One region of the Agarivorans sp. JK6 genome, then DNA from elsewhere that is predicted to be linked to it. Evidence: predicted binding sites of a transcription regulator. Region 1 holds the regulator's gene; each other region holds the start of a gene.
What was found. The regulator ArgR, encoded in region 1, controls arginine synthesis, uptake and breakdown. The targets are predictions, from matches to a motif close to ANTGAATANNTATTCANT.

Region 1 (10,869 bases):
AGCTTCTTGTTGCTGCGAACGATGCTCTAGCCAAAATTGGCAATGTGCAACACCGGCCGGACTGGTAGAGCGTTTTGGTGCGCGTAATACTCGCCCCTGCAAAACCAACCTATTTTCAGACATAAGGTCTTATTCTTCGCTAGCTGACTCTTCTTTAGCTTCTACTGCTGGAGCTTCTTCAGCTGCTGGTGCTGCTTCTTCACGACGAGCTGGACGCTCTTCGTCACGACGAGCTGGACGCTCATCTTTAGCTTTAGCAATTGGAGAGATCTCTGTAACAGCAGACTTAGTGCGCATGATCATGTTACGGATAACAGCATCGTTGAAACGGAAAGCAGTTTCCAATTCATCAACAACTTCTGCGCTAGCTTCGATGTTCAAAAGAACATAGTGGGCTTTGTGCAATTTTTCGATTGGGTAAGCCAATTGACGGCGGCCCCAATCTTCCAAGCGATGGATGCTACCGCCGTTATCTGTGATAACTGCTGAGTAACGCTCGATCATACCTGGAACTTGTTCGCTCTGGTCTGGGTGGACCATGAATACGATTTCGTAATGACGCATGATTGCTCCCTACGGGTTATAGCCTCGTTCATGGTACAGCCGAACCGAAGAGGCAAGGAACTAAAAGTAAAATGGCTGTTTTAGGGGCGCTGATTTTATGTGAAGGCGAGAATTTAATCAAGCTAAATTAAAGCCTCTGAATGATATTCCACGCAGAGGCTAGTAACTCAGTATTTTTGGCAGGGTAAATTGGGTATTAACGGCGCTGGCGCACCGCTTCAAAAAGGCAGATTCCTGCTGCAACCGATACGTTTAAACTTGATACAGCACCTAGCATTGGCAACTTCACTAGTTCATCGCAGGTTTCACGAGTTAAGCGGCGCATCCCGCTGCCCTCGGCGCCCATCACAATCGCCATTGGGCCCTGTAATTTACTGTCGTAAATAAACTGTTCGGCCTCACCTGCCGTGCCAACTACCCACACGCCTAGCTGCTGCAGTTCGCGCAGTGTTCTAGCAAGGTTAGTTACCACTACTAGCGGTACGGTTTCGGCTGCGCCGCAGGCTACTTTGCGCACAGTGGCATTTAATTGAACCGATTTGTCTTTTGGCACAATTACCCCAGCCACGCCGGCAGCATCGGCATTACGTAAACATGCCCCTAGGTTATGTGGGTCGGTTACCCCATCTAATACCAAAAACAGCGGAGCAGAGCTTGATTCCACCAGCTGCTTTAAATCATTTTCGTTATAACCACGGCCAGCTTTTACTCGCGCCACAATGCCTTGGTGTTGCGAACTTTCGGCTTTGTCGTCTAGGGCTTTACGTGGCATAAACTGAACCGAAGCGCCCAAACGACGCAGCTCATTCAGCAAGGGTAATAAACGCTCATCTTGACGCCCTTTTAAGGCATATACTTCGATAATTCGCTCAGGGCTGCGCTCTAGCAAAGCTTGCACTGCGTGCAAACCATAAATAACTTGTTGGCTCATGTTTAATTCTTCTGTTGTTTAACAGCGTTACGCTCTTGTTTACCAGGGCGCTGCTTACGTTTCTTTTTAGGCTTTTTGCGCGTTTTGGCATTAGCCTCATTATTTGATTTTGCCTTTTTGGCCGCTGGATCACGTTGCTGCCAAGGGCTAAAGCCACCTTTGTTCTCGCTGCTACTCTCATTGCTCTTCGATTTAGCAGTGCCGCGGCGTTTACCTTTATTTTTACTGTCGCGATGGCGTTGTTTCTTTTTACCATCCCTAGAGCGTTCGGAATCCCCGGTAGATTTAGCAAAGCGTTTGCCGTGACCACCATCTTTGCCAGTTCGCTCTGGGCGGTCAAATTCATCGGCCTGACCATCTTTATTAACGATGACAAATTCCATTTTACGATCGGCCATGTTTACCGAGGCTACTTTAACTGTAACCGCATCACCTATTCTAAAGCGCTTTCCGGTTTTCTCTCCCACCAAGATCTGGCGAGCGGCATCATAATGATAATAGTCGCCACGTAAAGAGTTGATATGTACTAACCCATCAATATGAAACTCATCCAAGCGGGCAAAAAAGCCAAAACCGGTGACTGCAGCAATGGTTGCAGGTAACACGGTGCCCACATGATCTTGCATGTATTCACATTTAAGACTGTCAGATACTTCGCGGGTGGCATCATCGGCGCGACGTTCGGTCATTGAACACACTTCGCCAAACTTATCCATTTCATCATCTTGATAAGAGTAACCACCGGTAACCGTCCATTTGTTTTTAACGGTTTTGCCGGCGGCCTCAGCTTCTAACTTATTAACTAGAAACTTAATCACTCGGTGCAATAACAAGTCTGGGTAACGACGAATAGGTGAAGTAAAGTGCGCATAAGATTTAAGCGCTAAACCAAAGTGACCAATGTTGTCAGGTTGATAGACCGCTTGCATCATAGAGCGCAATAACATGGTTTGAATAAGCTCAAGATCAGGTCGCTCTTGAATGGCTTCAACTAATTTAAAGTAGTCACTCGGCTGTGGCTCTTCGCCTCCGCCTAATGGCAGACCTAACTCGTTCAGGAAACCTCTAAAATTAGTTAAACGCTCTTTACCGGGGCGATCGTGCACCCGATATAAAATGGCTTGCTGATGCTTTTCTACAAACTTAGCCGCTGCCACGTTTGCCTGAATCATGCACTCTTCAATCATTTTGTGTGCATCATTACGGGTTAGCGGAACAATTTGCTCAATTTTGCGTTGGGCATTAAAAATAAAACGGGTTTCTTGCGTTTCTAGCTCAATACCACCGCGCTGGGCACGGCTTACTTTTAAAGCACTGTATAAGCGATGCAGCTCTTGCAAGTGCGGAACTTGTTCGGCGTAGCGCTGGGCTAAAGCTTCATCACCATCCAGAATCGCCGCCACTTTGTTATAGGTAAATCGCGCATGCGAGTGCATTACCGCTTCATAAAATTTATAACCCGATAAACGGCCAGCAGCGGAAATGGTCATCTCTGCCACCATACATAAGCGGTCTACTTTTGGGTTAAGTGAACACAATCCATTGGAGAGTTGCTCTGGCAACATAGGGATAACTTGGTCTGGAAAATACACCGAGTTACCACGATTTAGTGCTTCTTTATCGAGTGCTGCATCGGGGCGTACGTAATAAGACACATCTGCAATAGCTACCCATAAACGCCAGCCGCCAGACTTTTTCGCTTCACAATATACTGCATCATCAAAATCGCGCGCATCTTCACCATCAATGGTAACCAATGGTAGTTCACGCAGATCAACGCGGTTTTGTTTAGCCGCATCATCCACTTCTTCTTCAAGCTTACTAACGGCTTTAGTGACCGCTTTTGGCCACTCATGTGGAATATCGTGATTACGCAAAGCAACTTGCACTTCCATGCCCGGTGCCATTTTCTCACCGAGAATATCAATCACTTTACCTACAGCTAGCTTGGGAGCCGAAGGGCGACTTAGCACTTCAATCACTACCACTTGGCCTTGACGAGCACCCGCTGTGTCATTTTTGCCAATGAGAATATCTTGGTTAATTCGAGAATCGTCCGGCACGACATAGCGGTGATTGCCCTCAACAAAAAAGCGCCCCACTAACTCTAATTTACCTGGTTTTAATACTCGAATGACTTGGCCTTCACGGCGACCACGCTTATCCATGCTAGATGGCGCAGCCAACACAAAATCGTTATGGAAAACCTTGCGCATTTCTTTTGCGGGTAAGAATAAATCGGTGCCTTCTTGGGTAGTTTTTAAGAAACCAAAACCATCACGATGACCAATAATGGTTCCGGTCACTAAACCTAAACGCTCAGGTAAGGTATAAGCACCAATCCGCGTAGTTACCAAAGCACCTTCATCAAGCAACTCAGCAAGGCTTGCCGAGAACTGGCTTCTTTGTTCTTCACTACACAAGGCTTTGAGCCAGTCTTTAGAAACGGGGGCCATTTCTTCTGTTAAGGCAGCGAGTAAGGTCGATTTTAGTGTGGCCGACACAGCCTGATTTTGCATTAACTAACCTACTAAGTTGAGCAACAAAAAGTATTACTCTTCAAGAATAGCTCTATGTTAATGCTTTGCGCGTGGCTTTAGTAGGGTTGGTTGCTTGCTTTAGCTTTAACCACTACATATTCAGGCATTTTGCTAGCGAGAGCAGCCAATAATTGGCTGGCTTCACGGTGAGTTTGTTTGTCGGCAATGATTGAATGATGTAACCAGCGATAGGCATCTTCATAATCGTAAGGGCTGCCTTTACCTTCCACATAGAGTGATACTAAGCGCAACTGAGCGGGTAGAAAACCTTGTCCGGCAGCTTCACGTAATAATGGAATGGCTTTGGCGTAATCTTGCTGAACTAAGGTGCCCGTTGCGTAATAGCGACCTAATTGCTCCATGGCTGCTGCTAAACCTTGATTAGCCGCTCGCCACATATACATAACGCCAAGCTCAGGATTTGAATCAACACAGACTCCCCATGCCAGCATATCGCCCCATAAAAACTGATAGGCGGGAATCGCGACTTTTTCGGCCCGAGCCTCAATGTCTTCAACTAACTGGCAATCGTCTGCTTTCACCCGAGCAAGGTGCTGATTGTTGTTAATCCAAGTGATTAACTCGTCTTGCTTATAAAGCTGAACCGCTTCAATATCTGATGGACTGGTGTATTCGGTTGGATCAATAGTAACTGGCTCAGCTTGCTGTGCTGGCGTGTCTAATTCATCATCCACTGACAAGGCATCAATAGATTCTGCAAAGGCCGCTGAACTTATTCCCGCAGCAAGAAGTAGTGAAATGATCTGCTTATTCATAGCCGTTCCTATCGTCTTAACACTTAAGCTATCGGCATCATGCCAAAAAACTAAAGCCACTTTTATCTCTGATAATCTAAATGGCCATTTCTACGCTAAAGCTAGCTTTGAAGCTTGTTTAAGATTGGTTTAGCGCAAGTAAATGGGCAACAACAGCTTTATAATTAACCTGAATTAGAGATAAGGAAGTGACGATAACTCTGCAAGCCAGTACTTAATCTAGCTTCATGTTTCTGGCGAGATAGTTTTGCTTAGTTCAAGGCGAAGCCGCGCGCCTATTGCAAGTAGCTGCAACACCGAAATAAGTAGAAGAGGCCGTCAAAAACCATTTATTATCCCAAGCCTAGCTTAGTTAGGTACTTCGACAACATGCGGATACAAAAAAGGAGTGCATTGCACTCCTTATTAGGATTTAAAATTTGTAATTAAACAAATTCTACGCCTTTATCGATGTCACCGTGTAAGGTGTCTAACATGCCGTCAATTGCAGCTTTCTCAAATGCGCTAATCTCACCGTAAGGTAAGATTTCAGCAACACCTTGAGGGCCCAAACGCACTGGTTGAGCAAAGAACTTAGCATGCTCACTGCCGCCATCAACGTAGGCACACTCAATTACGTCTTCGCCTTGAGCTGCTTTAACTAAAGACAAACAGAAGCGTGCGGCTGCTTGGCCCATAGAAAGTGTAGCGCTACCGCCACCCGCTTTAGCTTCAACTACTTCAGTACCGGCGTTTTGAATACGCGTGGTCATCGCGGCAATCTCTTCATCGGTGAATGAAATACCATCTAACTGAGATAACAATGGCAAGATAGTTACACCACTGTGGCCACCAATAACGTTTAAGTTAATGTCGGCAGGGTTTAAGCCTTTTGCTTCAGCAATAAATGTTTCAGAGCGGATTACGTCAAGAGTCGTTACACCAAACAATTTAGCAGGGTCGTATACACCGGCTTTTTTCAATACTTCTGCAGCAATTGGCACAGTAGTATTTACAGGGTTAGTGATAATGCCGATACACGCTTTAGGGCAGGTAACAGCAACTTTCTCGATAAGGTTTTTAACAATACCAGCGTTGATGTTGAATAGATCTGAACGATCCATACCTGGCTTACGCGCCACACCAGCTGAAATAAGAACAATATCGGCACCTTCTAGGGCCGGGCTTGGGTCTTCGCCTGCAAATCCTTTAATGGCCACTTGTGTAGGGATGTGGCTCAAATCTACAGCAACACCTGGTGTTACTGGGGCGATGTCGTAAAGCGAAAGTTCAGAACCAGCGGGTAACTGAGTTTTTAATAGTAATGAAAGGGCTTGGCCAATTCCGCCTGCAGCACCTAATACGGCAACTTTCATCAAACTTCTCCATGCTTTTTGTAGTTGTAGAGGGGATGTCTATAGAGACAGCTGACAAGATAACGGAATCCGCCTCAAAATACAATTTAGCAACATTTTTAAAGCAAGTTTAAAACAGGAAAAGGTTGCCTTAATCACACTTTAACAATATGGCTTAAGACCTTGGTCTAACAGTATTTGTTAGTTAAAAAAGGACTGATATATTGTTTGGTAAGTGCCATTATTTTTTAACACTTTAAGCGCATGGTTGATTTGATTCAGCAGGTCTTCGTCTTGCTTGGAAACAGCCATTCCCAAACCACTAGCAGGATAGCTTTCATCAACTTGAATAACAAAGTTGGGATGACTCGCTAACCAGTAATGCGCAGCAGCGGCATCCAAAAACACCGCATCTATTTTCGTTTGTTCTAAATCATTAAGTGCCAATTGATAACTGGGGTAAGCAATCGACAAAATATCTGGTCGTTGCTCACGTAAAAAACGCATAAAGCTAGAACCGCTTTGCACTGCCACAACAGCGCTATTAGCCAAAACCTGTTCCGAGCTAGTTATATATACCGCCATGTTGTCAAAATACGCATCGCTAAAATTAACTAACTGTTTTCGCTGCTCGGTGATATCTAAAGCTGAAATCGCCAAGTTATAGTGCCCTGCCGCAACACTCGTCAGCAAACTGTCAAAAGGCTGATGGTAAAACTCACATTCTCTGTTTATTTGTATACACACCGCTTTGGCTAATTCGATATCAAAACCTACTAATTGCTTTTGCTCGTCAAAGGCTTCAAATGGTGGGTAAGAGGCTTCGGTAACAATTCGTAAGGGTTTATCTTCAGCAAAGGCTGAACTAAACACAAAAACAGGAAGAAGAATGAAAAGTTTAATCCACATAATCAACTACTCATCGAGTCGGATTGGGCTATCATAATTCAGCTTAGCAAAGGCTCACAACTAATTGTTATTAAATGCAATAATAATTCTGTGTCAGAGTATGCATTTATATGCATAAAACTAGAATAAAGTTGAATTAGAGTAAAAAGTTGGCGACAATGGCAACGGATTTATAAGCTCGGATCACCGATGAAATATAGCGATAAACAAGAACAGTTAATAAAAGCCTTTAAATCACTGTTAAAAGAGGAACGATTTGGCTCGCAAGCCGAAATAGTGACCGCCCTGCAAGAGCAAGGTTTCGAAAACATTAATCAATCGAAAGTGTCACGCATGCTAAGTAAGTTTGGCGCGGTGCGTACTCGTAACGCAAAAATGGAAATGGTTTACTGCTTACCAGCAGAATTAGGGGTTCCAACCGTTTCTAGCCAACTAAAAATCTTAGTATTAGAAATGGATTTCAATGACGCACTCATCGTTATCCACACCAGCCCCGGCGCAGCTCAACTAATAGCCCGTTTGTTAGATTCATTAGGCAAGGCTGAAGGTATTCTTGGCACCATTGCTGGTGATGACACCATTTTTATCACCCCTACTCGCCAAGTAGATATTGCCGATGTCTTCCAGTCAGTGAAAGAACTCTTTGAAGTTGGCTAACTAAGCCTAATTAGCTTCCCTAAAGCGATGCTTTAGGGAAGACAAATGCCGCATCCCCATCTACCGACAACCATACTTTTGTGCCAGCACTCGCCTGCCAATGATCGCGCATACGCGCATGTATTACCCGCTCAGGCATACCGCTTAGCTGCAATCTAAAGTGGGTTTCGTTACCCATTGCATGCACTGATATCACTGTAGCTTCTATCTGGTTTTTGTTTTCGAGCTGGTGTACCACGATATCTTTAGCCCGCACAATAATCTCTGCCATCTGCTGATCTTCGATGTCAGCTGCAGCAAATGCTCCAAGTGGCGTGTTAACTTTGTGCCCTTCAACTTCCACTTCAAAGCGATTGCTAGGGCCAAATAACGCTGCCACAAAGGCGTTTTTCGGATTGTTGTAAATTTCTTGAGGGCTAGCATTTTGCACAATCTCCCCCTTCTCCATCACTACAATTTTATCGGCGATAAACATTGCTTCTAGTGGATCGTGAGTCACCATTACCGCAGGGGTATTGGTTTTCTTCAGTACATCAAGGGTTTCTTCACGTACTTGCTGACGAAGATGCTCATCAAGCGCGGAGAAAGGCTCATCTAGCAGTAAAGTGCTTGGCTCTGGAGCTAAGGCACGAAGTAGAGCTACCCGCTGCTGCTGGCCACCCGACAAGGTATGCGGAAAGCGCTCTAACAAGCCTTGCATGCCCATATTATCTAGGCTTTCCTCAATCCAATTACGCCGCTTCGCAAGATCTTGCTGTTTACGTAAACCATACTCGATATTTTTACGCACACTCATATGAGGGAATAAGGCATAGTCTTGGAACATCATGCCAATGGCCCGTTGCTCTGGTGCTAGATGAATCGCTTGCTTAGGCGCAGCCACTAGCTTGTCTTGCAAGTAAAGCTCGCCACTTTGTAGTCGCTCTAAACCGGCGATAAGGCGTAACAGTGTGGTTTTACCACAACCCGATGGACCCAATAGCGCAACGATTTGATTCTCGCTCACTTCAATGCTGACATTTTTTAATGCCTGTTGTTCGCCGTAAAAATGATTAACTTTGCGTAAAACAATACTCATTGCGGGTTTATTGTCCTTGTGGGCGACGTTCAGAAGAACCGATATTTCGACTCATGATAATAACCGGGATAATGCCCGCCAGTAATATAGTTAATGCAGCCAAAGCGCTTTGCTCAAGCTGTTCTAAAGACGCCAAATCCCATACTTGGGTTGATAAAGTATCAAAATTAAACGGCCTTAGTATCAGGGTGATAGGCAACTCTTTCATGGTGTCTACAAACACCAGTAGCATGGCGGTGAGCACACTTGGTCGTATTAAAGGGAGATGAATTCGCCATAGCGTCTTACCTGAACGGCTACCAAGAATACGTGAGGCGTCATCCATTTCAGGAGTGATTTTGGTAAGGCTTGCGTCAAGCGTACGGTAACTTAAAGCGATAAAACGCAGCGAATAGGCTAATACCAAGGCGCCACCGGTGCCAGTGAGCAATAAGCCGGTTGGATAATCAAACCAGGCTTTCATTACGCTATCAACAGCATTATCAAACACACCAAGCGGGTACAAAATGCCTACTGCTAGCACCGCACCAGGGATGGCATACCCCAAGGTTGCAGCCTCGGCGATGCTGCGCATTTTATTGCTTTTAGATAAGCGAACCCCGTAGGCTAGCAACAAACCCAAAATCGTTGTTAGCAACGCGGCCATAATCGCCAAAGAAAAACTGTTCCAAGCACTATTTAAGTACTGCTCTATTCCTTGGTCTAAATTGCGTAATGCATAATTAGTTAACACCGTGATAGGCAAGATGAAACCAAGGCTAATAGGCAATAAACATAAAGCGGTGGCTAGCCATGCTTTAAAGCCCGAAAGCGGTTCGGCAAACATAGCGGGAGATTGACCAGTCAGCTTATAAAACTTACCAGCGTTGCGGCTATAGCGCTCTAAACCCAGCAGCAAGATAGAAAAACTCACCAGCATTAAGGCTATTTGAGCGGCGGCGGACAGGCTGCTCATGTTTAGCCACACATCAAATATTCCCGCGGTTAACGTAGGCACTGCAAAAAACTCTACCGTGCCATATTCATTAATGGTTTCCATTAGCGCTAATGTAACCCCAACCACAATGGCAGGTCGCGCTAGTGGCAATGCCACTTTAAAAAAGCTCTGAGTTTGACTTTTGCCTAGGCAGCGGCTCATTTCAAAAAGCTGTGCAGCTTGCTCTACAAAAGCAGCACGCGCTAACAAATACACATAGGGATACAGCACTAAACTCAATACCGCAATGGCGCCTTGAATGGAGCGAATCTCCGGAAACCAGTAGTCTCGTGCAGTTTGCCAGCCAAACAAAGCGCGCAAGCTTTTTTGTACAAAACCTGCGTATTCAAGTTGGTCAGTAATAACAAAGGCGAGTATGTAACTTGGTACCGCCAAGGGTAGCAATAGCGCCCATACCAAAACCGATTTCAGGGGAAAATTAAAGCGCGTGACCAACCAGGCCGCACCGGTACCCATTAAACTGGTAAATAAAGCCACGCCCAAACACAGCATTAAAGTGTTTTTAACGTAAATCCAAAATACCGTATCCAGTAAGTGTTGCCAGATTTCTTGGTTGTCGGCCCATGAGAGCATCAAAATGGTGGCAATAGGGACAATGGCTAAGGCAGCAATTGCTAAGGCAAGCCATACCCAAGGGTCAAAGCGTAAACGAGCTAACGAGAAAGGCGAAGTAGAATTGGCGGTAGTGCTCATAGCTTCCAAATAAAAAAACGGCACAGAGCCGAAAACTAATAAAGCTGACCTAAGGCCAGCTTTATTGACGCTTGCTAATAGAATAGCAAGTTTAACAACCTTTACATGTCATAGCCAACACGGTCAACTAAGCGTGCTGCTGCAGCACGTTGGTCTGCCACTTCTTGAAGGGAAATACGGTCAGCTTTGAAATCACCTAGGCTTTCAATAAACTCATCAGTTTTGATACCGGTGCGAACTGGTTCTTCGTAGTTGGCAGTAGCGTATAAACCTTGAGCTTTTTCACCAACTAAGAACTCTAACAACTTAATGGCATTCTCTTTGTTTTTAGCTGTTTTCAATAAACCAGCACCAGAAATATTAATGTGCTGACCACGGCCGCCAATGTCT
Region 2 (10,869 bases), 550 kb from region 1:
GCCTGAACTAATTCTTCAAACTTCTTATCTTCTTCAGCGTTTGCTTCAGCTTCGTTTACCATCTTGTTGATTTCGTCATCCGACAAACCAGATGATGCTTGTATGGTAATTTTCTGCTCTTTACCGGTATCTTTGTCTTTAGCAGACACGTGTAAAATACCGTCAGCATCCAAATCGAAAGTTACTTCAATTTGTGGTACGCCACGCTGTGCAGGACGAATACCTTCTAGGTTGAATTGACCTAAAGATTTGTTGTCTGCAGCACGCTTACGCTCACCTTGAATTACGTGAACGGTTACCGCACTTTGGTTATCGTCGGCAGTTGAGAATACCTGTGAACCCTTAGTTGGGATGGTGGTGTTCTTTTCTACAACGCGAGTCATTACGCCGCCCATTGTCTCAATACCTAGAGATAGTGGGGTAACGTCTAGTAGTAGTACGTCAGTTTTGTCGCCAGACAATACCGCACCTTGAATAGCAGCACCCATAGCAACTGCTTCATCAGGGTTAACGTCTTTACGTGGCTCTTTACCAAAGAACTCGGTTACAGCGCTTTGTACTAGCGGCATACGAGTTTGACCACCAACAAGAATTACATCGTTGATGTCGCTAACTGAAAGGTCAGCGTCTTGCAGTGCAATACGTAATGGCTCTAGTGAACGTTGAACTAATTCTTCAACCAAAGACTCAAGCTTAGCGCGAGTTACTTTGATGTTTAAGTGCTTAGGACCTGAAGCATCAGCTGTGATGTAAGGTAGGTTTACATCTGTTTGTTGCGCTGAAGATAGCTCACACTTAGCTTTTTCTGCCGCTTCTTTTAAGCGCTGCATAGCCAGTGGATCTTGCTTAAGGTCGAAACCTTGGTCTTTCTTAAATTCTTCTACTAAGTAGTTGATTAAGCGGTTATCAAAGTCTTCACCACCTAAGTGAGTATCACCATTGGTTGCTAATACTTCGAAGGTTTTCTCGCCATCAACTTCGTCAATCTCAATGATTGAGATATCGAATGTACCACCACCTAAGTCGTAAACAGCAACTACGTTGTCGCCTTTAGCGTTGTTTACGCCGTAAGCAAATGCCGCAGCAGTAGGCTCGTTGATAATACGTTTAACATCTAGACCAGCAATACGACCAGCATCTTTAGTTGCTTGACGTTGTGAATCGTTGAAGTAAGCAGGAACAGTAATAACTGCTTCAGTTACCGCTTCACCTAGGTAGTCTTCTGCAGTTTTCTTCATTTTTTTCAAAACTTCTGCAGAGATTTGTGGTGGCGCTTTTTTGTCGCCTTTTGCTTCTACCCAAGCATCACCGTTGTCAGCATTAACAATGTTGAAAGGCATGATTTCGATATCACGTTGAACTTCGTCATCGGTAAAACGACGGCCGATTAAACGCTTAATGGCGAATACAGTGTTCTTTGGGTTAGTAACCGCTTGGCGCTTAGCAGGTTGGCCTACTAAGGTTTCGCCGTCGTCGGTAAACGCAATAATTGAAGGCGTTGTGCGATCGCCTTCTGCGTTTTCAATTACTTTAGGGGTGTCGCCGTCTAGTACTGCAACACAAGAGTTAGTGGTTCCTAAATCGATACCAATAATTCTACCCATGATGGTGTTCTCCAAATTCTGGTTGTAACTAATATTTCGTTGTTGAGAACTAAGTGGGGGCGGCAAATTGCTTTTCAAGGGAAAAAATAAAAAAAACTCACTAAAAACCTATTCTCGCAAATTATCCAAGAGAGCTTAGGTATTGAGCAAGCGATCACACATTTAGCTCATAAAACCAACAGAATCACCCACGACAGTGCTAAAAATGGCTATTTTTATAACCTGTGATACTATGCGCGCAACTTTAGGTTATATGCAGAGTTAAATCCTGCATAAAATACAGAGAGAAGGGAAATGAAAAACGATTCAAAACTGAGTCTTACTCATAAAATACTAATAGGTATGATTACCGGTATTGGCTTAGGGGTGTTCTTACAAACCTTTTTTGCTGAGTCTATCTTAGTCAAAGATTACATCGTTGACGGCATCCTCAATATCACTGGCTCGATTTTCGTATCAAGCTTGAAGATGTTAGTGGTTCCATTGGTATTTGTTTCTTTAGTGTGTGGTGTTTCTTCAATGAAAGACACTGCTCGCTTAGGCCGCCTTGGCGGTAAAACAGTACTACTCTATTTGGCCACTACTGCGATAGCCATTTCACTGGCCATGGCAGTTGCACTGCTTATTCGCCCAGGTACTGGCATAGAATTAACTACCGAAGCGGCCTTTGTTGCGAAAGAAGCGCCAAGCATTAGCCAAGTTATCATTGATATGTTCCCCGATAACCCTATTGCCTCGATGGCTCAAGGCAACATGTTGCAAATCATCGTGTTTGCATTGTTATTCGGTATCGCAATTGCCATTTCTGGTGAGCCAGGCAAGCGCATTGGTAAACACTTCGAAGACTTCAATGTAGTAATCATGAAGTTAGTAACCATTTTAATGAACCTAGCTCCATACGGCGTATTTGCGTTACTAGCGAAGTTGTTCTTTGAAATTGGTTTTGACGCGATTGCTAGCTTACTCAGCTACTTCATGGTGGTATTGGTTGTATTACTGCTGCATGCCTTGTTGGTTTACCCTTCACTATTAAAAGTACTGACTGGCTTAAACCCGCTTATTTTCATTAAGAAAATGCGTGAAGCTATCGTATTTGCTTTTAGTACTGCCTCTTCAAATGCAACTATTCCAGTCACTATGGAAACAGCTACTCATAAGCTAGGCGTACGTAACTCAACAGCTTCGTTCACCGTACCTTTAGGCGCTACCATCAACATGGATGGCACCTCAATTATGCAGGGTGTTGCCACTATCTTTATTGCAACGGTGTATGGCATTGACCTAACCGCAGGCAATTTCTTAATGGTTATTGTTACGGCAACGCTTGCGTCAGTCGGTACCGCAGGTGTTCCTGGTGTTGGTTTAATCACCTTAGCAATGGTATTGCAACAAGTTGGTTTGCCGGTAGAAGGTATTGCGCTAATTATTGGTGTAGACCGCTTGTTAGATATGGTGCGCACAGCGGTAAACATTACTGGTGATAGCATGGTGACGGTTGCTGTAGCTAAATCGGAAGGCGATTTAAACGTAGAGACTTACAACAACCCTCAAGCAGGTTTATCTGAAGAAGAAGTACATCTTCCTCACGGTGAATCAGATACCAGCTTGGCTTCGGCCGAAAAAGCCTAGGCTTACAAACACACCAACAAAAAACGCGGCCTTGGCCGCGTTTTTTTATCGTTAATAATACAGTCTAACTGTTGCCAGATATCGAGATATCTAGATTGTTTAAAATGCCATTCTGAATAGAGTAGATACAACCATGTACCGATAAGTCTTGGCCTTTACTCCAAGCATTTTGCACGATAGAAGTTTGCGATACGTTTTTAACCTGCTCCACCACATTTAACTCACATAAACGGTCGGCACGCTGCTTCTTGTCTTCAATAGCATCCAGCTCCGCTTCATGGTAACGGTAAACATCTTTAAGATGACGTAGCCAGTTATCAATCAAACCAAACTGTTCGTTTTCCATCGACGCTAACACGCCGCCACAACCATAATGGCCAGTCACAATAATATGTTTTACTTTGAGAACATCTACTGCGTATTGAATAACCGACAAGCAGTTTAAATCAGTATGCACCACCACATTAGCAATATTGCGGTGAACAAATACTTCACCTGGGGGTAATCCAGCAATCTGGTTGGCAGGTACTCGGCTGTCACTGCAACCAATCCACAAGAATTCAGGGTTTTGCTGTTCAGACAAATCACAGAAGAAGGTTGGATTCTGTTCTTTTATATTTTTAGCCCAGCTACGATTATTACTTATCAGCTGATTTAAATCACTCATACGACCTCTAGTTAACAACACTTCCCTACTACTAGAGGCATATATTGCCCGATGTGATAGATAACTACCACTATTTAGCGCAGCATTTACTCACCAAATGGCAGTTCATCTTGTACCGAGTTTTGCAGCTGTTGTTCCGCTAACTTCTTGCGCTGCATACGAATAAAACGCATCCTGCGCTGCTTGGTTAGCCGTAATATGTTCTGCTGCTGAGCAGGCTCTAAGGTTTGCCAAGCAAAACGTTCATCGCGATTTCGGAAACAGCCCATACACAAACCGCGGCTATTTGTTTGACAAATGCCACGACAAGGATTGGGAATGTCGAAAATCTCTAACTGTTCCATTTGCTGCAATGCTTACCTTTTGAGCAATACGAATAATTTTTATTCATACCTCTACAATGGCATAGCCAAGCAACTTAGGTCAAAGAATTCGCCAAATCGCGATCCAAAAACACGCTAAAATTCAGCCATAAAAAAAGGGCCAAAAGGCCCTTTTTTCTAAACAATAATGACTATGCGCTAGTGTCTACCGAGGCAGCTTTAGAAATCATAACCATTGCTGGACGCAATAAGCGGCCATTTAATTCGTAGCCTTTCTGCAGAACTGCAACTACAGTGTTTGGCGCTACACCTTCAACTTCTTGCATGCCCATGGCTTGGTGCTTCTCAGGATCAAAGGTTTCATCCTGCGGTGAAACAACTTCGATACCAAATTTCTTCACAGCATCAATCAAGGTTTTAAGGGTTAACTCAACACCTTCAATCATCGAAGTTAAGGCTTCGTCTTCACGGTTAGCGTGTTGCAAAGCCATTTCCATGTTGTCGATAACCGGTAGCAGTTCATTAGCAAACTTTTCTAAAGCAAACTTACGTGCTTTCTCTACTTCTTGAGCAGAGCGGCGGCGAATGTTGTCTACTTCTGCTTTCGCGCGAATAACACCGTCTTTTTGGTCAGCCACGGTTTGTTCCGCAGTTGCCAAACGCTCAAGTAGTTCAGCTACGCTAATTTCTTCACCAGCAGACTCTGCAGCTTCTTCTTCCACTTCACTTTCAAGCTCAGCGTCTATCGCTTCAACCTGTTGCTCTACTTCGTTTTCCGCTACCACTTCTTCGGCTTGTGGTTTGTTTTGCTCACTGCTCATGCAGGGTCTCCGTAATTCTTCACAAATAACTTAAATCTGTTGCATATTATGGGGATCAAACCGCCGCTTTCAAGTGATAGTCACGATAAAACTGGCTGAGTAGTAAAACCACACGTTATAATCACTAGCAACACAATGTTAAATCAACAAGTTATGACTCAAACCTTCAACACTATTGGTTTAATTGGCAAACCCCACCACGAGGGAGCCAATAATACCTTAACAGCGCTCTACCATTGGTTGATTGAACAATCATACAGCGTATTGGTAGAAGAGCAGACCGGCCAGCAACTCAGCATTGATGGGCTTAATCTGGTTAGCATTAACCAAGTAGGGGAACAAGCTGATTTAGCGATTGTGGTTGGTGGTGATGGCAATATGTTGGGAGCAGCACGAGTATTGTCGCGCTACGACATAGCAGTGCTTGGTGTTAACCGCGGCAACCTTGGGTTTTTAACCGATCTAGACCCTTTTAACTTTGAACACCCTTTAAAGGAAGTGTTGCAAGGTGAGTTTATTACCGAGAAACGCTGCTTATTAGAAGCCAAAGTGCTGCGTCATAACGCAGTAAAAAGCCGCAATAGTGCTGTGAACGAAGTGGTACTTCACCTCGACAAAGTGGCCACAATGCTAGAGTTTGAAGTATATATTGATGACCATTTCATGCTTAGCCAGCGCGCCGACGGCCTAATTATTACCACGCCAACAGGTTCTACCGCTTACTCTTTATCTGCCGGCGGGCCGATCCTTACTCCTAATTTGGATGCCATCGCACTGGTACCGATGTTTCCACACACCCTTAGTTCACGGCCAATAGTTGTAGACAGCGATAGTGAAATTAAGCTCAAGCTGTCTCACGACAATAGCGACCATATGAACATTAGCTGTGATAGTCATGTATCACTGCCAGTGATGCCTGGGGACGAGGTTATTATTCGTAAGCAAAATCACCCATTGCGCCTAGTTCATCCTAAAAGCTATGATTACTTTAAGATATTACGGACCAAGCTTGGCTGGGGAAGCCGACTGTTTTAAGCAAACATGTAATAAGGAAGTTTTATTTTGCCAGCTACACCAAGCCCTCGCGTAAACCAACGCCAAGAAGTTGTAGAAATAATGCGACAACTGCGCTTTGGCGACGTTTTAGATGTGCAGTTTGTAAAAGTAGGTAATGTACGGATTAAATGTAAGCTTATTGGTTTAGATGACGCTAACTTTCTTATCTTTGCTGTGCCTAAATATGCTCAACAAGGCCATGGTGATGTATTAGTGGAAGGCATGGCTTGCGTGATCCGTTCAATCATTGAAGGAGAAGCCGGTCAATGTATTGCATTTCGCAGCATCATTACCGACATTATCAAATCCCCTAAGCACTTATTGTTTGTTAAATACCCATCTGAAGTAGAGCGTTTTAGCCTACGCAAACAGCAACGCGCGAGTACACGCATTCCAGCAACCGTTACTCACCGCTCCTCTGTAAGTGACCAGCAAATTGAAAACGATTTAAGCTTTGACGGCATTATTCTCGATTTATCAGCCGGTGGTTGCCGCTTCAAGATGGCGTGGCCAGAAAGCAATGGCAAACTGTTACTTGATAGTGTGTTTGTGTACATTCGAATTCCTGGCAAACCAGAGAATGACACAGTAATCGAAGGCAATATTAAAAGCCAAAGCCGAGATGGTCATAACCATATTGCAGTGGGTATAAAGTTTGAAGGTGCTACCGACCTAGATGAGCTATTTGCTCACCTAGCCTTAGACGTATAAAAAGGTTACTAGGCGCAGTAACTATCTAACAGGTCCCACAAACGGTCGACTTCTTGATGAGTGTTGTAATGCATACAACCTACGCGTAGCACCCCGCCTTTATCCATTAATCCCAATTGATCCATCATGCCTTGCGCATAAAAATGCCCATGCCACGTAGCAATATTATGCTCACCCAACATAGCGGCAATTTGCTGCGGTTGAATACTCGGCCAGCGCAACGAGAACGTTGCAGTGCGCATATGGCTACGCTGCAAGCTACTCTCACCATAAAGCGTGGCTTGCGGATGGGCAGCCAAGCGCTCCAAAAAATGCTCGCTTAAAGCTTGTTCATGCGCGGCAAACTGCTCAAAGCTGGCGGTTAATGCTGCTCGCTTATTTTGCTGTGGATTCCAATCAGCCAAGTAGTCAACTGCTGCACTCATGCCTGCAATAGCCGCAAAGCTTTGGGTGCCGGTTTCAAAGCGACCTGGGCCGATATTGGTTGCTGGCTCAACTTTATAAGGTTTGAGCAGCTCCAGCCAAGGGTCGGCCACATAAGCAATACCCAGGTGAGGGCCAAAAAACTTATAAGCCGAACAGAGCAAGAAGTCGCAGCCCAGTTGTTGTACATCCACTAAACGGTGCGGCACATAATGCACCGCATCCACATAAACCATTGCACCTACGCTTTTCGCTTTTTGGATAACTCTTTGTAAATCAACAATGCTACCGCTGGTATTAGAGGCATAAGTAAGCGCAACAAGGCGGGTATTAGTATTTATCAGTGACTCTAGGTGCGCATAATCCAAATTACAGTTAGCCGGGTTAATTCTCACTTGATGAACCTTAGCCCCTTTGTCGGCAGCTGCCTGTTGCCAGCTCGATACATTGGAATAATGATCAAGTGCGGTCACCAGTATTTCATCATTAGCTTGCCAATCTCGGCTTATGGCCCTACTTAACTTAAAGGTTAAGGATGTCATATTGGCATCAAACACAATGTTATTAGCGCTAGCGGCATTCAATAAGGTTTTAGCCTGCTGCCTCCCTTTTTCTACAACCTGTTCAGTATGCTTGCTACTAGCAAAAGCGCCGCCTAGATTGGAATTACCTTTTATAAAATAATCGTTCATGGCTTGCAGCACCGAAGCGGGCAGTTGCGCCCCACCTGGCCCATCCAGATAAATTAAGGGCTCTTCGTCGCCCCTAGCATTTAAGGCAGGAAACAGCTTGCGTGCAGCCTCAACAGAAAAACTCATGCTTCATCCTTTGCTGTTAATACAAATACATCCATAAAGCCCGGTTCACTTGGGCGGTGAGCACGAATGGGCCTTGCATAGTGCCAAAGTTTACTGTCATCAAGTAAGGCCACCTCACCGCTGTCTAGTGCCAAGGTCATAATCGGTGCTTGATGTTTATCTTTAAACACCATGAAGTCTCCACCATCAATATTATGGCGACGAATGCCCACTACGGCGATATGGCTAAATCCATCTTGATGCACTCCTTCAGGGGCAACTGGTGTATCGGAAGCCTGTGCGGCAATTCTAATTTGATGAATTTCAATCTCTTGCTGCTCACTTAAGCTATTTGCTTCCAAGAAAAGGGCACACATTTCATACATGCCTTTGGAAGCAATAATGCTCTGCTCAATATCCTCAAACTGACGAATAACATCGCCTTGAAAGTGATTCACCTGTTCACTTTGCACAAAGCTCCGTCCTGGCAGAGCTTGCACTTTTCCATCATTAATACGAACAACAGAATAACGACGTAAACGGTATTGCCCATCGGCATGCTTAGTATGAGGAAGATTATCAAATGAAGAGGATAAATCGTGCACTGCGGCACCGCTTAAATGGTTTAGCTGTAGTAAACAATCTGCGTGAGTGTTCATGGTCCAATCTCTGGTTAACAAAGTGATAACATCAAGACTAATAATAAACAGCTGCCAACGCCACACCAAGCAGTATTAAGAATCACAAATAACTATAAATTCAACATTTAAAACCAATAAATCTTTCCAATGCTTAGCCAAAACACCAAACCGTAACAACTAATCAGCGAATTAAAGAAAAACTCTCCAGTTTTTCCTTAAATCGCTGATTTAATGTAGATTTAAAACGATATTTTATGCTTTAAGAAGCCGATAATTGCTTGTCTTCAATATCTGGATTATCGAAGTACTTGATTAGCAATAAGCTACTCGCTGCCACTAATCCAAATCCAATAACTACTGGATAACAGGTTTGGTTAAAGCTAAGGCCGATAAGGCTACCAATGGGAATCGCCACCAGTGTTGAAATACTCGCGACAAACGCCGAGCCCATTCCTGCAATTGCTCCTAAAGGCTCCATGGCTAAAGAATTTAAATTACCAAACAAAATACCAATGCAGAAAAATGCTGGGATCAAGTAAGCCATTAACCACCAAAGAGGAGGCACTCCGCTGCTAGCTATTAGTAATAAACAAAATACGCTCGTAAGGGCAAGTAAGCCCCACAGCGCAGCCTTAATCATTAAGCGCATGCCTAACTTAAGTACAAAGCGCCCATTAACCAACGATGCAACACCTACGGCAATTGCTGCTAAAGCAAAAAGCAGCGCAAAGTTGTCTGCTTGATTGTAGAGTTGAATAAACAACAATGGCGCGCTATTTAAATACCCCATAAAAGCGCCAAAAATAAAACCAGATACAATGGTGTAAACCAGCGCACTGCGCTTTTGCAGTAAATACTTAAGTCCTTCTACAAAACTTTGTAATGTTAGAGGGCGACGTTTATCCAAGGTTAAGGTTTCTTCTTGTCCCCGCCAAAACCCAAGACCAGTAGCAATAGCCATTAGCAATAACATGCCGAAGATCCAACGCCAGTGGGCCAGACCTAAAATAACTTGGCCCACCGCGGGGGCCAAAATCGGCACGACAATAAATACCGAAAACACCACAGACATAATACGCGCCATTTCAGCGCCTTTTAACTTGTCACGCACTAAGGCCATGGTAATAATTCTTGGCGCAGCTGCGCCCATACCTTGCAGTACTCGCCCGGCGATAAGCCAAGCAAACGAGCTAGACAATACACAGATAATGCTACCCACAATAAACAATAGGTAACCAACATAGATAGGAGGTTTTCGGCCAACCGCATCTGACCATGGCCCATAAACAAGTTGGCCAATCGAAAGGCCTATAAACAGTGATGTTATGGTCCATTGGGCATGCGCCGGATTAGCCAGTTCGAAATCTTCGGCAATAGCTACCAGGGCCGGTAGCATCGCATCAACCGACAAAGCCACCAACGACATCATACCTGCAAGTAAAATAATAAAGGCTTTAGAGTGGGTACTGCTGTGTTTCACCAACTACTCCCTAGTACAACAGTGAGCTGTTGGTTATATCACGCTCAAATCGCAATAGCGATAAACAATAACAGCGCAGCTAATTTTTAACTTTTATCGTCAACTTAAGTGCAAAAGCCACAACAAAACGTTGTTATTTTTTAAACACTAAGAACTTAATCCTGTTTACTTTTGCCATCAAATAACATCGATACCAAAGCAATAAAAGCAGAGCCAAGCATCAATAATAATGACACAGCATTGAGCACTGGAGTTGACCCTTCTCGCAAGCGGTCATACATGGCAATAGTCAGCGGCGCGTCGGAACCTACCAGCATTAAGGTGGTATTAAAGTTTTCGAAAGACATTAAAAAGCTAACCACCGCAGCTCCAATTAATGCAGGGCTAAGAAACGGCAATACCACGGTAACAAAAGCTACCCAAGAATTAGCCCCTAGGTTTAGCGCCGCCTCTTCCAAGCTAAAGTCGAACTTACGTAAGCGCGCTAACACCACCAAGGTAGCAATAGTGGTAATAAACGCTACTTGTCCAATCACCACCAACACAAACCCCGGCCTTAACCACTCTAACTCCCAAGCAAAGCTGTTCTCAATGCTGTTCGCCAAGCTGCTACTGGCGACTAAAATCGCCACTCCTAAGATCACTCCTGGTATAACTAAAGGCAACAATAAGCCGATGTATAACCAGTTCTTCCCTGGGAAATCAAAACGAACGAAC
Region 3 (10,869 bases), 200 kb from region 1:
CGAAACCTAGTAGGCGCCAGTGTAGCCATTGAAATGGTTAAAGTATTATCGCGCGAAGGAGTGAAAGACTTTCACTTCTATACGCTTAACCGCTCGGAGTTGTCGTATGCTATATGCCACACCTTAGGTGTTCGCCCAGCTGAAGCCGTACCTGCTTAGTGACGAATGCAGCTGAGAGATAAAAAGCCTAGCAATGCTAGGCTTTTTGTATCTGGGAATGCGTTCAATAACAGTAGATTATCTTCAAAAAAGCTTTCGGGAAAATATTGTTAGTTGCGTTCCTCAATTTCATGATGGATTCTAGTCATATATGCTTGTTGATGCTGAGATAACTCGCTCATAGGTGTTATACGCAGTTGGTCAAGTATGCTTTGATCTTCAATTATGCCTATGGGTTTAACTCTTATTTCATATTTATCATGACTCTCAATCGCTTGAAAAAACGTAAAGCCATGTCTCGTATCTGTTGTAGATGTGAAATGATAGCCTGCCGCAATAACTTTCCTTTTATCCGACTCAGAGACACTAGCTCCGAATATTATACCCTTTATAAGGTGTTGATTAATCTGAAGGCAACGTAACTCAGCAGGAAGGGGCCCATAAGTAGGGAAGAATAGCCGAACTTCTTTTTCATATTTCCAGTCAGTAAATTTTACCAAGCCAACTGAATTTTCCTCCATAGGAGCAACATCACTAGACAAAGACTCTGGGACATCGTAGTCCGCTTCGGCTGCGGTGTAACAAAACTTGTGAATTAACCTACTAAAGGCATTTATTTTGGCTGGTGTCCTAGAGTACTTAACTTCTTCTAGGCGTAGTCTCTCATTGTTATATAGTCCAAGTTCAATTACGGATCCTTTATTTCTAAAACCTGAAAGATTACATAGAGTTGACTTTACATCGACATATCCGTCATCAGATTCATAAATGACGACAATACCTTTTTCTGCGTTACCATAGTGCCCCCACATTGTTGGGTTTATAGCATTAGTTGAAAATGAGCAAATATATTTTGGCTCATGCATTTCTTTTAGAAGGTGTGCTTCGGTGAAATCACGAAAGCAATCCAATATGTATTGCCTTTCAGTATGGCTAAATTCACGGGTAAAGCTCAAGGGTATTGACTCTGTTAGTAACACTACCACCTCAGTGAACTCTAGCTTCCTTTTTCGAGTTTTATTAAAGACTGCTTTGTATATTTTAGGAGCTAATGATAGTAATTTAGTCGCTTCTTCAGGATTTGGGTAGAGTCTGTACCTTACACACAATTCTACTAATACATAGTCAATAAACCTTAACCAAACCTCCTTGGAGCCTTGAAAGAGATACTTGGGTCGGCACTCATGTTTATCGTTCAATTCTTCAGAGGATGCAAAAAAAACTTCCCCTCTTTTAAGCATCATCAACGACAACGCATTTATGCTCTGATACTTATAGAAATACATACAACAAGCCTCTTTAATTTCCCAGCAGCTAACAACAAGTAGGAAGCATGTGCCTCCCATCGCAGAAAATGTGACCAAGTGGAAAGCCGCTCGCGTGCTCTTGCTCTGCCTATAACTTATTGTCTACTTTGGTATTTTATTTCAATTTTATCAATAGTCAGAGTTCAAATCTTATGGATTGTTTTGACTGGAGCAGTATGATTGAAGGTAGGGTTTTATATGAGCGTTTCCTTATACCCTTCCTTCATTATCGCCGAGTCGCGGAAGTGACAAGCGATCAAGCTGAGCATTGTTTGAGCGTAGCGAGTTGCGCAGGCGCGCTTGCCACTGAGCAACGCGGGATAAAGATAATGCAGGGCGACCTTTCTTTTTGCTTCGTTTTTCTTTGGTCGTCAAAGAAAAATGACGTCGCCGCAGGCGAAAGCTTTTGCTCTATAGCTAACACTTAAAGGGGTAACAATGCGTTTGACTCTAGATAACCATATCGTGAACTAGAAGTTAAAAGCTCAAGCTTACGGTAAATGCAAACGAACTAACGACATGCCCACGACCCTTGTTACATCAACAGCGCATTTACCCCAGAGCATATTAGCCACATGATTAGGGCGTAGTACCAGTTGTTTTTAAGTATCTGCCGAGTCGAAAATTGGTAGCGGCCAATCATGGTTAGGCCTACGCCAGATAGCGGGCTGCTGCCGGTGGATATTGCCCAAGAACTTAAGAATAGAAAACCTAGCTGACTAGGCTCTGGATTAAGCGGCAATAACAAAGGGCTGGCTAAAGAAATGCTAATAACTGGGTGAATACCAAACATGCAGGCCACGATCATCATTGCTAACACTACTGCAAAGGTTTGATGATTAAAGCTTACGTTGTGCAGGCTTAAGGTTTCTGGATAGGCCAGCAACAAGGCTTTAATACCCGCCGAGAATACCCCAGCAGCTAAAAACAACACGTATTGGCTGCCAACGTTAGATAAGCGATGGCTAACAAAGTTTCTGGCAATGAGCACTTTTGAGTTCCCTTTGGCAAAACTTGAGGCTGCAAGAGGTGCTAGGCAGGTAATCATCAAAATAATGCTGAAATCGGGGAAGGCGAAATGCAAAGCTATCACGCTGGAGGCTAGCACAAAGGGAATGGTTAAGCTTTCTCGACGCAAGGGGTAACCAGCAAAACTGTCTTTCTCTCTTAGTGATACTTCGGCAGTGGTAAAGGCCAAGGCAATCAGCGCCATTAAAGCGCCCGGTAGTAGCACATCTAGCCATTGCATACCGGGGGCGTAAGTAATGGAAACCGCGGTGGCGATAAAAAATGGAGACCACCAGGCTGCGGCACAAAAGCAGCGCATTAATACTTTTTGTTGGGCGTTAGTTAAAGCTCGCTGTTTGGCCAAGCGGTCGCCGACAATGAATACAATCGATAGATTGATGACCGCACCCAGCAGGTTCATACCTAGGGCGGTTGAGGCAATGCTGCGTTTGCCAATAGGTAAAGGGTCTTGCTGATTCTCTGGATTGGCTAAGGCGAGAAAAGATACCGCGCTAAACATCGCCAGCAAGGGAAGGTTTATTGAGAGTATGTCGGAGGCACTTAGCAAGGTATTTTGCTTGGCTGCAATTAATAGCAATACGATGCCAATGCTTAACAAACAACCCGCCTGAATGCGAATGGCTTTGCTAAGTTGAGGCAAGTACAGCAAGGCGGCAGCCCAGGTTACTGCGGTGGCTAAACCAATGCCAATTACGCCAAAGGCATACAGTAAGTAAAGTAGCAGCGAGGCAAGAAATAACCACCCTTTGTATTGTTGCATTGAAGACATCCTAGCTATCAATGAGCCAACGCTGCCAAGCAGCAAAAGTACCCTGTAAAGTAAGCTATTAGCTTAGCCTAAGAACAAACAACCCCGCATAAAGCGGGGTTGCTACGGTTAAATATGTGTGTATTTAACCGGTGTTACGCATACCCGCAGCGATACCGGCAATGCTTACCATTAAGGCTTGATCAACTACAGGGCAAAGTTCTTCGTTAGCGCGAGAACGATTTAGCAGCTCAACCTGTAAAACATGCAAAGGATCGATGTAAGGGTTACGCAGATTAAGTGACTCAACCACCCAGGCTTGATTAGCCAATAGCTTGTTGTCTGGGGCTAGCGAAACAATGGCCGCTTTAGCGCCTTCTAACTTAACCCGAAGTTTTTCACCTAGCTCCTGTAGCTCTGGCTCCACTAAACGCTCGTCGTAGATTTTTGATAGCCAAGTATCGGCTTTCATAAATACCATTTCTAGCATTGCTAAGCGGTTGTCGAAGAATGGCCACGCGCGCATTTCGGTTAGCAGCTCGCTTTTACCTTCTTTAATTAAACCTTCGAATGCAGCACCACTACCTAACCAAGCTGGCAGCAATAGGCGGTTTTGGCTCCATGAGAAAATCCATGGGATAGCACGTAAGCTTTCTACACCACCGTCTGAGCGACGCTTGGCTGGGCGGCTGCCCAATGGCAGTTTAGCTAACTCGCGCTCTGGAGTAGCCGAGCGGAAGTAAGGCACAAACTCTTCTTCACCCCAAACAATGCCACGGTAGGCTTCACAAGAGGTTTCGGCAATTTGATCCATCACTTCGCGCCATTCGTCTTTTGGCTCCATAGGTGGGATCAAGTTGGCTTCTAAAACTGCGCTGGCGTAGAGGTTTAGGCTGTCCATGGCAACTTTAGGTAGGCCGAACTTAAAGCGGATCATTTCGCCCTGCTCAGTTACCCGTAAGCCACCTTTTAGTGAGCCTGGAGGTTGTGATAACAAGGCTGCGTGCGCTGGCGCGCCACCACGACCAATGGTACCGCCACGTCCATGGAACAAGGTTAAGCTGATTTGATGGCCTTCACAGATAGATACTAGTGCTTCTTGAGCGCGGTATTGCGCCCACGATGCGGCTAATACACCGGCATCTTTAGCAGAATCTGAGTAGCCAATCATTACATGTTGTTGGCCAGAGATGTAACCGCGGTACCAATCAACTGATAATAGTTTGCTCATGGTAGCTGGCGCATTGTTCAAATCGTCTAGGGTTTCGAACAAAGGCGCAACCGGCAAGCGGAACGGACAACCGGCTTCTTGCAGTAGCAATTGTACGGCTAATACATCAGATGGCTCGCTCGCCATGGAGATGATGTAAATGCCTAATGCTTCGCGCTCTTGCTTGGCGATAATAGCGCACGTGTCTAGTACTTCTTGTACCGATTCACTGGGCTCCCAGTCACGTGGGAACAGCGGGCGCTTAGAGTTTAACTCTTGCAGTAAGAAGTGCTGCTTATCGGTTTCGTTCCAATGTGCATAGTCACCCATGCCTAGGTAACGAGTGATTTCTGAGAACACTTCTTCGTGGCGGCCACTGTCTTGGCGAATATCCAAACGTAGTAAGTTGATGCCAAAACAGGCAATACGACGCAGTAGATCTAGCAAGGTGCCGTCGGCAATGATGCCCATGCCACAGTCTTGTAGCGAGTAGTAACAAAGCTCAAGTGGCTCACGTAGCTGCTCGGTATTGGTGATAATATCGCGCGCTTCGGTGTACTGGCCTTTTAGCTTGGCTGTAAGGTAGTCGTGAGTTTCTTGTAGCTCGCTGCGCAATACTTTTAATAAGGCGCGGTAAGGTTCGTTTTGGTCACCGGTTTGCTCAAGCAGTGCTTCGTTAGCATCGCTCATCGACAATTCGCTAACCAAGGTTTGAATTTCTTTTAAGTAAAGGTCTACCGCTACCCAGCGGCTAGACAGCAATACTTCTTCGGTTACTTTAGAAGTAACAAATGGGTTGCCGTCACGGTCGCCGCCCATCCAAGATGAGAACACTACTGGCGCGGCATCTAGGGCCATGCGCATATCGAAGTGCTGGCCAAGTTTTTTGTCTAACTGGCGCACAAAATCTGGCACGGCTTGCCATAGCGAGTTTTCAATTACCGCAAAACCCCACTTAGCTTCATCTACCGGAGTAGGGCGCTGCTGGCGAATTTCGTCGGTGTGCCATGCTTGGTTGATTAGCTGCTCTAAGCGGCTAAGCAATTGGCTGCGCTCTTGGTCTGGTAAGTCGAGTTCTAACCAATCTAAACAGTTATTAATGGCAACGTGTTTGTTGATTAGGGTACGACGGGTCACCTCGGTTGGGTGCGCGGTAAGTACCAGCTCGATATTTAACTGTGCCACTGCATGGTGGATCTCTGCTTCACTTAAGTTTTCTTGCTTTAGTTTATTGAAAACTTGGTCGATAGGATCTTGGGCACAGGTACTGCCTTCGCAGTTACGTGAAATGGTGTGGAATTGCTCGGCGATATTTGCCAAATTTAGGAATTGGCTAAAGGCACGGGTTACCGGCAATAGCTCGTCATCACTTAGGTTACGCAATAGCTCCAATAACTGCTCGCGCGCCTCATCATCGTTATTACGTGAGGCCTTAGCTAGCTGGCGTATGGTTTCTACTTTCTCTAGAAACGCTTCTCCCATATGGCTCTTGATCGTATTACCAAGTAGTTGTCCGAGTAGACTCACATTTCCTCGTAACGAGGCGTTAATCTCCTGAGGCATATTCTGGCTCATTGTCTTTCCTTCACTGTTTGCGTTTGCTAGCGATTATTGAAATTTTTTTACTAAATCACCCTAGTCCTAGGGCAAAAACATACCTAAGACCGAGCATATAGTCAAAATACCTGTAATTAAATTACAAATAACGCTGTTTCCTTTGCTTAGGATCAAGCGGCTATTTATAGATTGTTACTCATATTTTAATAAGGGCAACTTTGTTTGGCTTACTTTTTAACCTATACGCGTAAATCTAACAATAAATAAAAATTCATTTTTATTGCATAAAGAATTGCCTGTGGTATTCTCCGTTTATATTAAAGACAGCTAGTTTTTTTTGAGCTGACAAGCGTGACATTTTGTTCATTTGGTCAGTAAAATGCAGCTCAATAAATAACACTATGCCATAAGATTTCAAGGGAACAAGAAACGATGTTAAAGGCAGCGATTGTTGGTGCAAGTGGATACACCGGAGCAGAGTTGGCAGGCTATGTAAGTCGCCATTCAGATTTAGAACTTGCCGGGTTGTATGTTTCAGAGCGAAGTGTAGACGCAGGCAAGGCGCTATCTACTCTGCACGGCAAATTACGCGGTGTGGTTGACGCTCCTGTACAACCGTTAATTGTGGCTGATATCGCCAAAAACTTTGCTGATATTGATATTGTTTTGTTAGCCACTGCTCACGAAGTAAGCCATGATTTAGCCGAAGCATTTTTAAATGCAGGTTGTCAGGTCTTCGATTTGTCTGGCGCCTTCCGTGTTCAAAGCGCAGAGTTTTACGAAAAATTCTACGGTTTTACTCATCAATTCCCCGAGTTATTAGAAAAAGCGGTATACGGTTTAGCTGAATGGAATGCCGAGAAAATTAAGCAAACGGATTTAGTTGCTGTAGCGGGTTGTTACCCAACTGCATCGTTAACTGCGCTTAAGCCACTAGCTGAAGCAGGATTGATTGAGCCAAGCAACAAAGCAGTAATTAATGCTACTAGTGGCGTGAGTGGTGCAGGGCGCAAAGCCTCGTTAACTAGCTCATTCTGCGAAGTAAGCTTAGCGCCTTATGGGGTGTTTAATCACCGCCACCAACCAGAAATTGCTGCCCACTTAGGTCACCCAGTGATCTTCACTCCACATTTGGGTAACTTTAAACGCGGTATTTTAGCCACCATTAATGTGGTGCTAAAAGCAGGCACCACTGAAGAGCAAGTAAATGCAGCTTATCAGCAAGCTTATGCAGGCCAAAACATTGTACGTATATTGGAAGGTGAGTGGCCTTCTATTGCCAAAGTAGAAAACACACCGTTTATTGATGTGGCTTGGCAACAACAAGGTGAAGACTTAATTGTGGTATCGGCTGAAGATAACCTATTAAAAGGTGCTGCTAGCCAAGCTATCCAGTGTTTGAATATTCGTAATGGCTTTGCCCTTACTGAGTCGCTGGTTTAGGAGCAGGCAATGAAACCATTAGTGATTAAGTTAGGCGGTGCCGTTTTAAATAACAGCCTAGCCCTAGACAATTTATTTGCTGCCTTGCAACAAGTTAAGCAACCTATTGTATTAGTGCATGGAGGCGGCGTAGTAGTAGAAGATGTATTAGCTAAAACCGGCTTTGTATCAGAAAAGTTGGACGGCTTGCGCATAACACCTAAAGAGCAAATTCCTTATGTAGTGGGTGCCTTAGCAGGTACCAGCAATAAGCTGTTGTTAGCGCAAGCGCTAAAAGCAGGTTTGTCGGCTGTGGGCTTGTGTTTAAGTGATGCAGGCTCTTGTAAAGTAAGCCAAATGGATGCACGTTTAGGCCATGTAGGCGAGGCAACTTTAGGCAACCCTGCATTGTTAAATAGCCTTATTGAGCTGGGCCACGTGCCGGTAATGAGCTCAATTGGTATTGGTGAAGACGGCGAACTTTACAATGTGAATGCCGACCAAGCTGCGTTAGCGGTGTGTAAATTGCTGCAGGGCCAATTGGTGTTATTATCCGATGTGGCTGGCGTACTCGACCAAGATAAACAGCTGGTGGCTGAGCTAAATAGCGCGCTGGCTGACAAATTGATTGCCGATGGGGTAATTACCGATGGCATGACGGTAAAAGTTAAAGCGGCTCTAGAGGCTGCCGAGTTTTTGCAAACACCGGTTTCGCTAGCGTCATGGAAAGATCCTGCGAAACTCGCCAGCTTGTTAGCTGGACAAACATATAAAGGTGAGTCGGTAGGGACTCAGGTTACCGTTTAAGGAAAGATGATGAGTGATTTTAAACACCTGTTAAGCTTGCAGGACCTAACTCAAGAACAAATTTTAGGGCTGCTTGAGCTGGCCGCTAAAATCAAAAAAACACCCGCAGATTATGGGCAAACCCTTGCGGGTAAAAGTGTTGTAACTTTGTTTGAAAAACCATCATTACGTACACGAGTAACTTTTGATATCGGCATTAACCGTTTAGGCGGCCATGCGGTTTATTTAGACCAGCAAAATGGCGCGATGGGCGAGCGTGAAAGTGTTAAAGACTTTGCCTCTAACATTACCCGTTGGGCTGATGCGATTGTAGCGCGAGTGTTTTCTCATAAAACCCTACAAACTTTGCGTGAGCATTCGTCGGTACCAATTATCAACTCACTGTGTGATTTGTACCACCCTTGCCAAGGCTTGGCCGATTTCCAAACCATCGCTGAGCACTACTCAGATTTAAGCAAAGTTAAGCTGGCTTACTTAGGCGATGGCAACAATGTGACGCATTCATTATTGTTAGGTGGCGCTATCTTAGGCATGGAAGTGGCTGCAGTTTGCCCACTAGGCTCAAGCCCAGATGCGCAAGTTGTGCAAAAAGCTAATCAATTAGCCAAAGCGCATGGCGGCAAAATTGTAGTGACCAATACCGTTGAAGATATTAAAGGCTACGACGTAGTATATGGTGATACTTGGGTATCAATGGGTGACGATACGCCACTGCAATCAGTAAAAGATAAGTTTATGGCTTATCAAATTAACCAGAATTTGATGCAACAATGTGGTATTAACCACGTGCTGCACTGCCAACCTGCTCACCGCGAGTTGGAAATTACTTCGGAAGTGATGGACGGTCCTCAGTCTTTGATTTTTGATCAAGCCGAGAATCGTATGCATGCACAAAACGCCGTACTAGTAAGTTTATTAAGTTAGTGAATGTTCAGCTCTAGGCTGAGTTAAACAAGGAATTTTTAAATGTCAGATATCAAAAAAGTAGTATTAGCATACTCAGGCGGCCTAGATACTTCGGCCATCATTCCGTGGTTAAAAGAAACCTACAACAACTGTGAAATTGTTGCCTTTTGTGCCGATGTTGGCCAAGGCGAAGAAGAGCTAGTTGGCTTAGAAGAGAAAGCTTTAGCCTCTGGTGCATCTGAGTGTCACATCGTTGACCTTAAAGAAGAGTTTGTAGCTGACTACATTTACCCAACTATTGCTACTGGTGCAGTATACGAAGGGACTTACTTGTTAGGTACCTCAATGGCGCGCCCTATTATTGCTAAAGCGCAAGTAGAAGTTGCCCGTAAAGTTGGCGCCGACGCGGTATGTCATGGTTGTACTGGTAAAGGTAATGACCAAATTCGCTTCGAAAGCTGTTTTGCAGCATTGGCTCCAGAACTAACAGTAATTGCGCCTTGGCGTGAGTGGGACATGGAAAGCCGTGAAGATTTGCTGGATTACTTAGCAGAGCGCAACATTGCGACAACTGCTTCTGCAACCAAAATCTATAGCCGTGATGCTAACGCATGGCATATCTCGCACGAAGGTGGCGAGCTAGAAGACCCTTGGAACGAGCCAAGCAAAGGTGTTTGGACCTTAACTGTTGATCCAGTAGATGCGCCAAACGAGCCAGAATATGTAAGCCTTAAAGTTGAACAAGGCCGTGTTGTTGCGGTTAACGATGAAGCATTAAGCCCTTACCAAGTAGTAATGAAGCTAAACGATATTGCTGCTGCTCATGGTGTTGGTCGTATTGATATTACTGAGAACCGTACTGTTGGTATGAAGTCTCGTGGTTGTTACGAAACTCCTGGCGGCACTGTGATTGTTGCTGCACTGCGTGCAATTGAAGAATTAGTATTAGACAAAACTTCACGGGTATGGCGTGAGAAAGTGGGCCAAGAAATGGCACACTTGGTATACGACGGTCGTTGGTTTACGCCACTGTGTAAATCACTCATTGCCGCGTCTGAAGCGATGGCAGCTGATGCCAATGGCGATGTAGTGATTAAGCTTTATAAAGGCCAAGCAGTTGCGGTGCAAAAACGTTCGCCAAATAGCTTGTACTCGGAAGAGTTTGCAACCTTTGGTGAAGACCAAGTTTACGATCAAAAGCACGCTGAAGGCTTTATTCGTTTATACTCTCTAGCCAGCCGGATCCGCGCTTTAAATAGCAAGTAAGATTGGCAGAAGTAATAAGCAGGAATACTTAGACCTCAGAGGCAAGTTGCTCTGAGGTCTTTGCAATAATAAATGGAGAGTAAAATGGCATTGTGGGGTGGGCGTTTTAGCCAAGCTGCAGATACCAGGTTTAAGCAGTTCAACGATTCTTTACGTTTTGATTACCGTTTAGCGGAACAGGACATAACGGGTTCTATTGCCTGGTCTAAGGCCTTATTAAGTGTTGGCGTTCTCACACAAGATGAGCAAAGCAAACTTGAAGACGCGTTATTAGATTTAGGTAAGCAAGTCGCCGAAAACCCACAGCAAATTTTGGGTAGCGATGCCGAAGATATTCACTCTTGGGTTGAGATTCAACTGATCCAACGGGTGGGTGATTTAGGTAAAAAGCTACATACAGGCCGCAGTCGTAATGACCAAGTTGCTACCGATTTAAAATTGTGGTGTAAAAGCCAAGG

Region 2: OV592_RS15595 (2OG-Fe dioxygenase family protein) is a predicted target of ArgR. The motif match lies at 8,778-8,795, and genes of this name have one in related genera.
Region 3: argC (N-acetyl-gamma-glutamyl-phosphate reductase) is a predicted target of ArgR. The motif match lies at 6,269-6,286, and genes of this name have one in related genera.

What each region holds. Positions count from the first base shown of each region.
Region 1 is NZ_CP113525.1:3,902,445-3,913,313, forward strand. Features, by position in the region: gene priB (primosomal replication protein N) at 1-123, opposite strand, end outside; gene rpsF (30S ribosomal protein S6) at 130-564, opposite strand; gene rlmB (23S rRNA (guanosine(2251)-2'-O)-methyltransferase RlmB) at 761-1,495, opposite strand; gene rnr (ribonuclease R) at 1,498-4,014, opposite strand; gene OV592_RS17965 (tetratricopeptide repeat protein) at 4,092-4,811, opposite strand; gene mdh (malate dehydrogenase) at 5,237-6,166, opposite strand; gene OV592_RS17975 (transporter substrate-binding domain-containing protein) at 6,347-7,054, opposite strand; gene argR (transcriptional regulator ArgR) at 7,244-7,711, shown strand; gene OV592_RS17985 (ABC transporter ATP-binding protein) at 7,731-8,789, opposite strand; gene OV592_RS17990 (ABC transporter permease) at 8,797-10,479, opposite strand; gene OV592_RS17995 (Fe(3+) ABC transporter substrate-binding protein) at 10,581-10,869, opposite strand, start outside.
Region 2 is NZ_CP113525.1:3,352,076-3,362,944, forward strand. Features, by position in the region: gene dnaK (molecular chaperone DnaK) at 1-1,604, opposite strand, end outside; gene OV592_RS15560 (dicarboxylate/amino acid:cation symporter) at 1,899-3,233, shown strand; gene can (carbonate dehydratase) at 3,298-3,900, opposite strand; gene OV592_RS15570 (DUF1289 domain-containing protein) at 3,987-4,244, opposite strand; gene grpE (nucleotide exchange factor GrpE) at 4,415-5,044, opposite strand; gene nadK (NAD(+) kinase) at 5,198-6,079, shown strand; gene OV592_RS15585 (flagellar brake protein) at 6,107-6,811, shown strand; gene OV592_RS15590 (cysteine desulfurase-like protein) at 6,820-8,052, opposite strand; gene OV592_RS15595 (2OG-Fe dioxygenase family protein) at 8,049-8,690, opposite strand; gene OV592_RS15600 (multidrug effflux MFS transporter) at 8,932-10,152, opposite strand; gene OV592_RS15605 (ABC transporter permease) at 10,308-10,869, opposite strand, start outside.
Region 3 is NZ_CP113525.1:4,105,664-4,116,532, reverse strand. Features, by position in the region: gene metF (methylenetetrahydrofolate reductase) at 1-159, shown strand, start outside; gene OV592_RS19000 (DUF2971 domain-containing protein) at 270-1,445, opposite strand; gene OV592_RS18995 (hypothetical protein) at 2,002-3,255, opposite strand; gene ppc (phosphoenolpyruvate carboxylase) at 3,389-6,028, opposite strand; gene argC (N-acetyl-gamma-glutamyl-phosphate reductase) at 6,443-7,453, shown strand; gene argB (acetylglutamate kinase) at 7,463-8,239, shown strand; gene OV592_RS18975 (ornithine carbamoyltransferase) at 8,249-9,163, shown strand; gene OV592_RS18970 (argininosuccinate synthase) at 9,206-10,411, shown strand; gene argH (argininosuccinate lyase) at 10,496-10,869, shown strand, end outside.